DNA from 2 places in the Brevibacillus sp. SIMBA_040 genome. Region 2 is predicted to be linked to the other one. Evidence: riboswitches for the same ligand, from Rfam matches in the RefSeq annotation. Region 2 holds a riboswitch; the other holds the start of a gene.
What was found. Region 2 has a riboswitch for glycine ahead of glyA (serine hydroxymethyltransferase). Riboswitches for the same ligand answer to the same signal wherever they lie in the genome.
Positions count from the first base shown of each region.

Region 1 (4,426 bases), on a different contig from region 2:
CATCGGATTCCACGGAAGATCGTAATTGATTACCTGATTACAAAACTGGAGATTGATACCTTCACCGCCAGCCTCTGTCGCGATTAATACTTGCGCACGATTTTGGAACAAATCCGTCATCCAGTCTTTTTTACTGCGCTTAAATCCGCCACGAAACGGTACGGAGGTAATACCGTGATCATGCAAATATTTTTGCAAGTAGTTTTGGGTGGCGCGATATTCTGTGAAAATGATGACCTTGTCATTAATTTGTTGAATCAGCTCAACGGTTTTTGCTGCTTTGGAATGCGTCTCGATTTTTTTAATCATCTCGACCAGATGGATGATTTGCTCGCGTAGCGGGGAATCCTCCGCCATTCTTTGATGCATGTTGTACAGTGTCATGAACGAGGCTTCCTTGCTGGAACAGACCTCGCGCTGTAAGGTGATGAGTGCAAGCGAATTGAAGCCGCCGATGCCAGACTGGTACTGTTCACGAACAAAGCGGGTGACACCATCATAGAGGGCCAATTCCTCCGCTGAAAGCTCTATCGGAATCGACTGTACGCGACGACTCGTAAACTGGATGCCGCCGTCACTGCGCTTGTTTCGGATCATCACCTTCTCAATTTCCTCACGCAGCTTGTCGCTGTTTTTGGATTGGCGCTTGCCTTCCACATAATTGGAGGAAAAAGAGGTTGTGTGGCCGAGATGACCGGGCTTTAGCAAATTGATCAGATTGTACAGCTCATCCATCTCGTTTTGAATCGGAGTTGCGGTTAGCAGCAAACAATATTTTTTGCGGATTTCCTTTACAAATTGATAGTTTCGGGTTCGCTTGTTTTTGAGCTTGTGTGCTTCATCGATGATGAGCATGTCGTAATCGATGTCTAGCACGTGACGGCGATGAGGATCACGCTTGGCGGTGTCGATCGAAGCGACGACGACCTCATGCTGACGCCACATATACTCTTTTTTCTGGGCGACGGCAGGAATCCCGAATTTTTGCTGTAGTTCTTTCGTCCATTGAATGACGAGGGATGCAGGAACGAGGATGAGAATTTTTTTGGCCAGCCCGCGAACCATGTACTCTTTCATGATCAAGCCAGCTTCGATCGTTTTTCCCAGCCCTACCTCATCTGCGAGAATGGCTCGTCCACGCATGTCTAAAAGCACACGCTCAGCCGTATGAAGCTGATGCGGAAAGGGGGATAAGAGAGGTAAATACTTCAGGCATTGCAGCTGGTCAAACTCACGAACAGCCATGGCCTCCTCTGCTTCCAAAGCGAGCTTCCACAGCTCCCATTTGTCCCAGGGCCCATCCTGCTGCAGACGTTCAGAGAGCGGATCAATCCAGCTCGTATCAAATGAAACAGGAACATTCGGCATATTGGTTACTCCTTTGCGTAGCTCTGCCATAACTTTCAAGTCATTATCTAAAAAGCTTAACGTTTTTTATATGGGATATCATTTTGTTAAGTATTTCTTAATCTGACTGTTAATTTGTATATTTTCAACTGCTTGCTCTCGTGGTAGGATAAAGGAGAAAGTTCCTTTCCTAGTATGGAAAAGTTATCAATAACTTATGTATGACCATCTAACCACCGCGAATGATAGTAGCAGGGAGAGACTGCGAGCACCACTGCAGCGCCGAAGGAGCAAGCCGGAAACGGTGAATCTCTCAGGCAAAAGTACCTCTACTGGACGCAACTCTGGAGAGAGCTCGCAAGGAGCCACCAAAGGGGAAACTTGCAAGTGAGGAGAACCCCGACTCACTTGATTCGCAAGGTAACTCTCAGGTACCAAGGACAGAGGAGGAAAAATGGGCACCCTTATTTTGGTGTACCGTTTTTTCGACTCTGTCTTTTTTGTACTGGTAGGAATGAGAAATTTCTATCCGGTATAAGCGCAGCCGCGGCTCCGCCACACGTGGCGTAGCCAGGTTTTCTAGTTCAGGGGGAAAAATGCCATAACGCATGGTTAACAGGAGGTGCCACACATGTCCAATCTGAAGCGAACGCCTTTGTTCGATTCATATGCAAAGTATGGCGGAAAGACAATCGACTTCGGCGGATGGGAATTGCCTGTGCAGTTCTCAAGTATTGGCCAAGAGCACGAGGCGGTACGGACAAAAGCTGGTCTGTTTGATGTTTCCCACATGGGAGAGGTGGATGTAAAAGGGGAGAATGCTCTCGCTTACCTCCAGCACGTTACGACAAATGACGTGTCCAAACTCGCAGTAGGGCAAGCACAATACAGTGTTCTATGTTATCCAGATGGCGGGACCATTGATGATCTGCTCGTATACAAATACGCAGATGACCATTACCTGCTTGTTATTAATGCTGGAAATATTGACAAAGACTACGCCTGGTTGCAGGAGCATTTGATTCCAGGTGTGACCATTGAAAATATCTCTCCACAAACGGCTCAAATTGCGATTCAAGGCCCACTGGCTGAATCGATTTTGCAAAAACTGACGACGACAGATTTGTCCCAAATCGGGTTTTTCCGCTTTGAGCGTGATGTCGTCATCGATGGCATTTCGGCACTTGTATCTCGCACAGGATACACGGGTGAAGACGGATTTGAAATTTATTTAGACGCAGATACAGCGGTCAAACTGTGGGATTCCCTGCTTCTCGCAGGACAGGAAGACGGCCTTCTACCATGCGGACTCGGTGCGCGTGACACGCTGCGTTTTGAAGCAAAGCTGCCACTCTACGGACAAGAGCTGAGCAAGGACATTACTCCGATCGAAGCGGGTATTGGCTTTGCGGTGAAGGTAGATAAAGAAGTAGCGTTCATCGGTCAGGAAGCCCTGAAGGCACAAAAAGAAAACGGTGCGCCTCGCAAACTGGTCGGTATTGAAATGATCGACCGCGGAATTCCGCGCACGCACTATCCTGTATACGCAGGAGAAGAGCTCATCGGTGAGGTGACTACAGGTACACAGTCGCCAACCTTGAAAAAGAACGTCGGTCTCGCACTCGTAAAAACCGAGCACGCGGCTATTGGTACGCAGCTCGAGGTAGAAATTCGAGGAAAACGTTTAAAGGCAGAGGTTGTTGCTGCTCCGTTCTACAAACGTCCAAAAAACTAAGCTGTAACCACCAAACATCCTATTAGAGGAGGACAACGTTCGTGAAATACCGCTACCTGCCACAAACCGATCAGGACAAGCGCGAAATGCTGGAAACGCTTGGAATTACCAGCATCGATGAGCTGTTCGCTGACATCCCTGAGGAAGTACGCTTCAAAGGTGCACTCCATATTCCAGAAGCACTGTCTGAGCCTGATCTGGTGAAGTACTTCACACGTCTGGCCAATCAAAACGTAAATTTCAGTACACATGTAAACTTCCTCGGTGCAGGGGTGTATCAGCACTACACACCGAGTACAGTGAATCATATGCTCTTGCGCGGTGAGTTCTTCACGGCTTACACACCGTACCAGCCTGAAATCAGCCAAGGCGAGCTACAAGCTATTTTTGAATTCCAGACAATGGTATGTGAGCTGACTGGCATGGAAGTAGCGAACTCCTCGATGTACGACGGAGCGACTTCTTTGGCGGAGGCAGCAATGATGGCTGCTGGTCACACAGGCAAAAAACGTGTGATCGTCTCTCGCGCTGTCCATCCTGAAGCACGTGGCGTGCTGAAAACCTACGCATATGGTCAAAATGTTGAGCTGGTAGAAGTAGGTACGAACAGTGACGGTGTCACCGATCCTGCTGCATTAGAAGCACTCATCGATGATAATACGGCGGCAGTTATTGTTCAGTATCCAAACTTCTTCGGTAACGTAGAAGATCTGGCTGCGATTGAGCCGATCGCACATGGAAAAGGTGCTCTCCTGATTGCTTCATCCAATCCACTCTCACTGGGCGTATTGGAAGCACCAGGCAAGCTTGGAGCTGACATCGTGGTAGGAGACATGCAGCCATTCGGTATCCCGGCATCCTTTGGTGGACCACACTGCGGTTACTTTGCAACAACAACCAAGCTCATGCGCAAAATGCCAGGTCGTATCGTTGGTCAAACCAAGGATGAGAACGGCAAGCGTGGGTTCGTGCTGACTCTGCAAGCACGTGAACAGCACATCCGTCGTGAAAAAGCGACATCCAATATTTGCTCAAACCAAGCATTGCTCGCGTTGGCAGCTGCGATTACGTTGACAGCGCTCGGCAAAAATGGTGTACAGGAAATGGCGATGATGAACCTGCAAAAAGCTCATTACGCCAAAAAAGCCCTGGAAGCAAAAGGGCTGGAGGTAGTGAATGCTTCGCCGTTCTTCAATGAATTTATCGTGAAGCTGAACAAACCAGTTGCTGATGTGAACAAAAAGCTGCTTTCCGCAGGCATCATCGGTGGCTACGATCTCGGACTGGATTATCCAGAGCTGGCTCAGCATACCTTGATCGCAGTAACCGAGCTGAGAACCAAAG
Region 1 is NZ_JAWRXI010000002.1:526,468-530,893, reverse strand. It holds gene SB752_RS05600 (DEAD/DEAH box helicase) at 1-1,368, opposite strand, end outside; glycine riboswitch at 1,590-1,686, shown strand; glycine riboswitch at 1,687-1,801, shown strand; gene gcvT (glycine cleavage system aminomethyltransferase GcvT) at 1,979-3,082, shown strand; gene gcvPA (aminomethyl-transferring glycine dehydrogenase subunit GcvPA) at 3,124-4,426, shown strand, end outside.
Region 1: it holds a riboswitch for glycine, as region 2 does, so the genes downstream of both, gcvT (glycine cleavage system aminomethyltransferase GcvT) here and glyA (serine hydroxymethyltransferase) in region 2, are expected to answer to the same signal.

Region 2 (4,426 bases):
CACGGGGTTCATTCAGATGATCCTGACGGTTTTTATCAGGTAGTAAAAGCGTTTCTGGATGAGCAGGCAGCAGAATAATTATACCTTAGCGAATGTTGGGGAGAAGGGGGAGCAAGCCACTCTTTTCCCTTCTTATGTTCTGCTATTTTATAATGCCTGAATAATATTTTTTTTCAGAATTGACACGGATAAGATGGATGTGATTTACTTAATGAAAAGTTATCCATCAATTGAATAGCGGCGGATGATGATTGTAGGAGAGACTAAACAAACAGGTTTAGCACCGAAGGAGCAAGTCCCATAAAACCCTTGGGATCAATCTCTCAGGTACCAGATACTACAATTGGACGCACCTCTGGAGAGCGCTTGAAAAAGCCACCCAAGGGGAATACTTCGGGCTAGTTGGACGAAGTTAAACTCTCAGGTAAAAAGGACAGAGGAAAGGTAGAGTATCGTCACTCTATCTTTCTCCTGTCCTTTTTTGGTGTTCGTAAAAAAGGTTTAAGCGGAGGATGGCGCGATGGGAAAGGAGGCAGGGAACAAGAACATGGAGCTTACGGTGAAGGACGCTGCTCGCAGTGAACTCAGCAAGCTTAGCTTTCCACAGGACACTGCTCTGCGGATTGACGTAGTGATGTCGGGAGATTGTGGATGTGCTTTTTCCGTCCAGCTAGCGGTTGACGAATTGAGAAAAAACGATACGCTGGTCTACCAGAACAGGATTCCGTTCTGCATCGATCTTTTGACGAAGCGCAATTTGGGCGACGTATTGACGCTAGACTTTGATCCAGATCAGGGCTTTGCGCTGTCGAGTCCAGAGGAATTGTTTTCGGATCGGCTGCGCATTCGCACAAGCTGATCATACAAAGCGCATAAATAGAGAGAAATAAGTGGGGGAAAACCATGGCAGAGAACGGAGTAGTGGAGCAGCTTGATGTCCTGGTCATTGGCTCTGGTCCAGGGGGATATGTCGCAGCGATTCGAGCTGCTCAATTAGGTAAGCAAGTAGCGATTGTGGAAAAAGAAGCGGTGGTTGGCGGTGTTTGTTTGAACAAAGGCTGCATTCCTTCCAAGGCACTCATTTCGGTAGCACATCAGTACGAAGCGACAACGCATTCCCAGGAGATCGGATTGCAGGTAGCGGGAGTCAGCGTCGACTTTGCCAAAGTGCAGGAATGGAAGCAAAGTGTGATCGATAAATTAACAGGTGGCGTCAAGTCGCTGCTCAAAGGAAACAAGGTCCAGCGAATCCAGGGCGAAGCGAGGCTCGTGGGCGACGATCTGGTACAGGTGATAAACGGAGAAGAAACGAGTCTTTACCGCTTTGCACATTGTATCCTCGCTACTGGCTCCAGACCGATTGAGCTAAAAGCTTTCCCGTATGAGGGACGGATTCTTTCTTCTACGGAAGCGCTTACGCTCACGGAAATTCCGAAAAGCCTGGTTGTGATCGGTGGAGGCTATATCGGAATCGAGCTGGGACAGACGTATGCCAAGCTCGGTGCCAAAGTAACGATTCTCGAGGGATCGGACTCGATTTTGCCTGGGTTTGAGAAAGAAATGTCCCGCTTCGTAGGACGAAAGCTAAAGAAGCTGGGCGTAGAGGTGCATACGGGAGCGATCGCCAAAGAAGCGCAGCAAACAGCAGCTGAGGCCACGATTACGTATGAAGTGAAAGGTGAGCTGCATCAGGTATCATCAGAATATTTGCTGATTACAGTAGGCAGACGCCCGAACATCGATCAGCTCGGACTTGAAACGGTAAATATGAAATTGACTGAGCGTGGTTTCATCCAGGTAGATCAGCAGTGCAAAACGAGCGTGCCCAACATTTATGCGATTGGCGATATCGTAGAAGGTCTGGCCTTGGCGCATAAGGCATCCTACGAAGGCAAAATCGCCGCAGAAGTCATTGCTGGCCTGGACAGCTCCGTCAGCTATAAAACGATACCTGCTGTCGTCTTCTCAGATCCGGAGATCGCAAGTGTCGGTCTGAATGAGACGGAAGCCAAAAACCAGGGCTATACGGTTTCGATTGGGAAATTCCCGTATGCTGCAAACGGGCGGGCACTTTCCCTGAATGCGGGAGACGGATTTGTGAAAATCATCGGAGACAGCGAAACAGGTGCAATCCTGGGAGGACAAATCGTTGGACCAGAAGCATCCAACCTGATCGGAGAAATTGGTCTGGCGATTGAAAAAGGGCACAAGCTGCAAGACATTGCTCATACGATCCATGCGCATCCAAGCTTGGGCGAGATCATCATGGAGGCAGCAGAAGGAGCACTTGGGCAAGGGATTCACCAGCTGAGCCGATAGATAGTCTGAGCAGTTGCTTTTGGCAAGAATGACAAAATTTCATATGGCGGATGATGATTGTAGGAGAGACCAGATGCTTTGACTGGCACCGAAGGAGCAAGTCCCAAAAATCCTTGGGATTAATCTCTCAGGTAAAGAGTACTACAATTGGACGCACCTCTGGAGAGCGCTTGAAAAAGCCACCCAAGGGGAACGCTTCGACAACAGCCTGCTGTTATGCACACAGGAACGAGCGCCGAAGCTAAACTCTCAGGTAAAAAGGACAGAGGAAAGGTAGATTACACGTTAATCTATCTTTCCTTCGTCCTTTTTTGTATTCCAAAAACACGAGGAAAGGTAGCAAATAGGAGGAGCGTTCATGAGTTTGCAGGATCGTGACTTTGAAATTTTTTCGGCCATTGAAAATGAAAACAAGCGGCAGCATCGGACGCTGGAGCTGATCGCATCGGAAAACTTTGTCAGCGAAGAAGTCATGCAAGCGATGGGCTCAGTACTGACCAATAAATACGCAGAGGGCTACCCGGGCAAACGTTACTACGGTGGCTGCGAGCATGTAGATGTGGTTGAGCAGCTCGCGATTGATCGCATCTGCGCCTTGTTCGGTGCCAAGTACGCGAATGTTCAGCCTCACTCTGGCGCACAAGCCAATACAGCGGTCTTTTTCTCTCTGCTTCAGCCGGGCGACACGATCATGGGCATGAATCTTTCTCATGGTGGGCACTTGACCCACGGAAGTCCGGTTAGCCTGTCGGGGAAATGGTTCAACGTAGTGGCTTACGGTGTGAGAGAAGACAATCATCTGATCGATTACGACGAGGTAGAAGCGACAGCACTTCGCGAGCGCCCGAAGCTGATCATTGCCGGAGCAAGCGCCTATCCCCGCCAGATTGATTTCGCCAAATTCAAAGAAATCGCGGACAAAATCGGAGCCAAGTTCATGGTGGACATGGCACATATCGCAGGTCTCGTAGCAGCTGGGTTGCATCCATCTCCTGTTCCCTATGCGGATGTGGTGACGAGCACGACGCACAAAACATTGCGTGGTCCACGCGGCGGCATCATTCTGACCAACGACGAGGAAATTTTCAAAGGAATCAACAAGGCGATTTTCCCTGGGATTCAGGGCGGTCCGTTGATGCATGTGATCGCAGCAAAAGCAGTTTCCTTTAAAGAGGCACTGCAGCCGAGCTTTAAAACCTACGCAGAAAATGTTGTCAAAAATGCTTCCACATTGGCTGCTACCTTGCTCCAAGAAGGCGCGACATTGGTGTCTGGCGGAACAGATAATCATCTCGTGCTTTTGGATGTACGCCCATGGGGATTAACAGGTAAGGAAGCGGAGGCTCTATTGGAGGAAGCAGGCATCACTGTTAACAAAAATACGATTCCGTACGAAACAGCCAGTCCTTTTGTGACGAGCGGTGTACGTATCGGTACAGCGGCGGTTACCACTCGCGGCATGAGAGAGCAGGAAATGCAAGTGATTGGACGCGCAATCGCTACCGTATTGAAGGCAAAAGGCAACGCTGCTGTCAGCGAGCAGGTACGTGAGCGAATCGGCAAGCTTTGCGAGGCGTATCCCTTGTATGAAAAGATCGCAGTCCAGTAGGTAGGAGGCACAACCATGGTATACAATAGCTGCTTTGATATTATCGGTCCGATCATGGTAGGTCCGTCCAGCTCTCATACAGCGGGAGTGGTATGGATCGGAAAGTTTGTTTATGACTTTCTCGGAGGAGAACCGGAAGCAGTACAAATCATTTTCTACGATTCATTCTCGGAGACCTACAAAGGGCACGGAACGGATAAAGCAGTCATTGGCGGCTTGCTCGGTATGGACACCGATGACAAGCGAATCAGGGATGCCATCGAGATCGCATCAGTGCGCAACGTAGCATTTACCTTCGCATGTGAAGGGGAGTGCCCTTATTACGATCATCCCAATACCGTTCTCATCACCGCGCGAAAAGAAAATGTGTCGGTAGTCATCGGCGGAGTCTCACTCGGGGGCGGAATCTCTAAAATCTTTCATATCAATGGGTGCGCCGTTGATATCCCATTGAATGCTGATTATGACCTGACTGAGATCAGGGTGCTGTATGAGGAG
Region 2 is NZ_JAWRXI010000003.1:308,976-313,401, forward strand. It holds gene SB752_RS07115 (alpha/beta fold hydrolase) at 1-78, shown strand, start outside; glycine riboswitch at 245-350, shown strand; gene SB752_RS07120 (iron-sulfur cluster biosynthesis family protein) at 521-859, shown strand; gene lpdA (dihydrolipoyl dehydrogenase) at 904-2,319, shown strand; glycine riboswitch at 2,370-2,473, shown strand; gene glyA (serine hydroxymethyltransferase) at 2,678-3,928, shown strand; gene SB752_RS07135 (serine dehydratase beta chain) at 3,944-4,426, shown strand, end outside.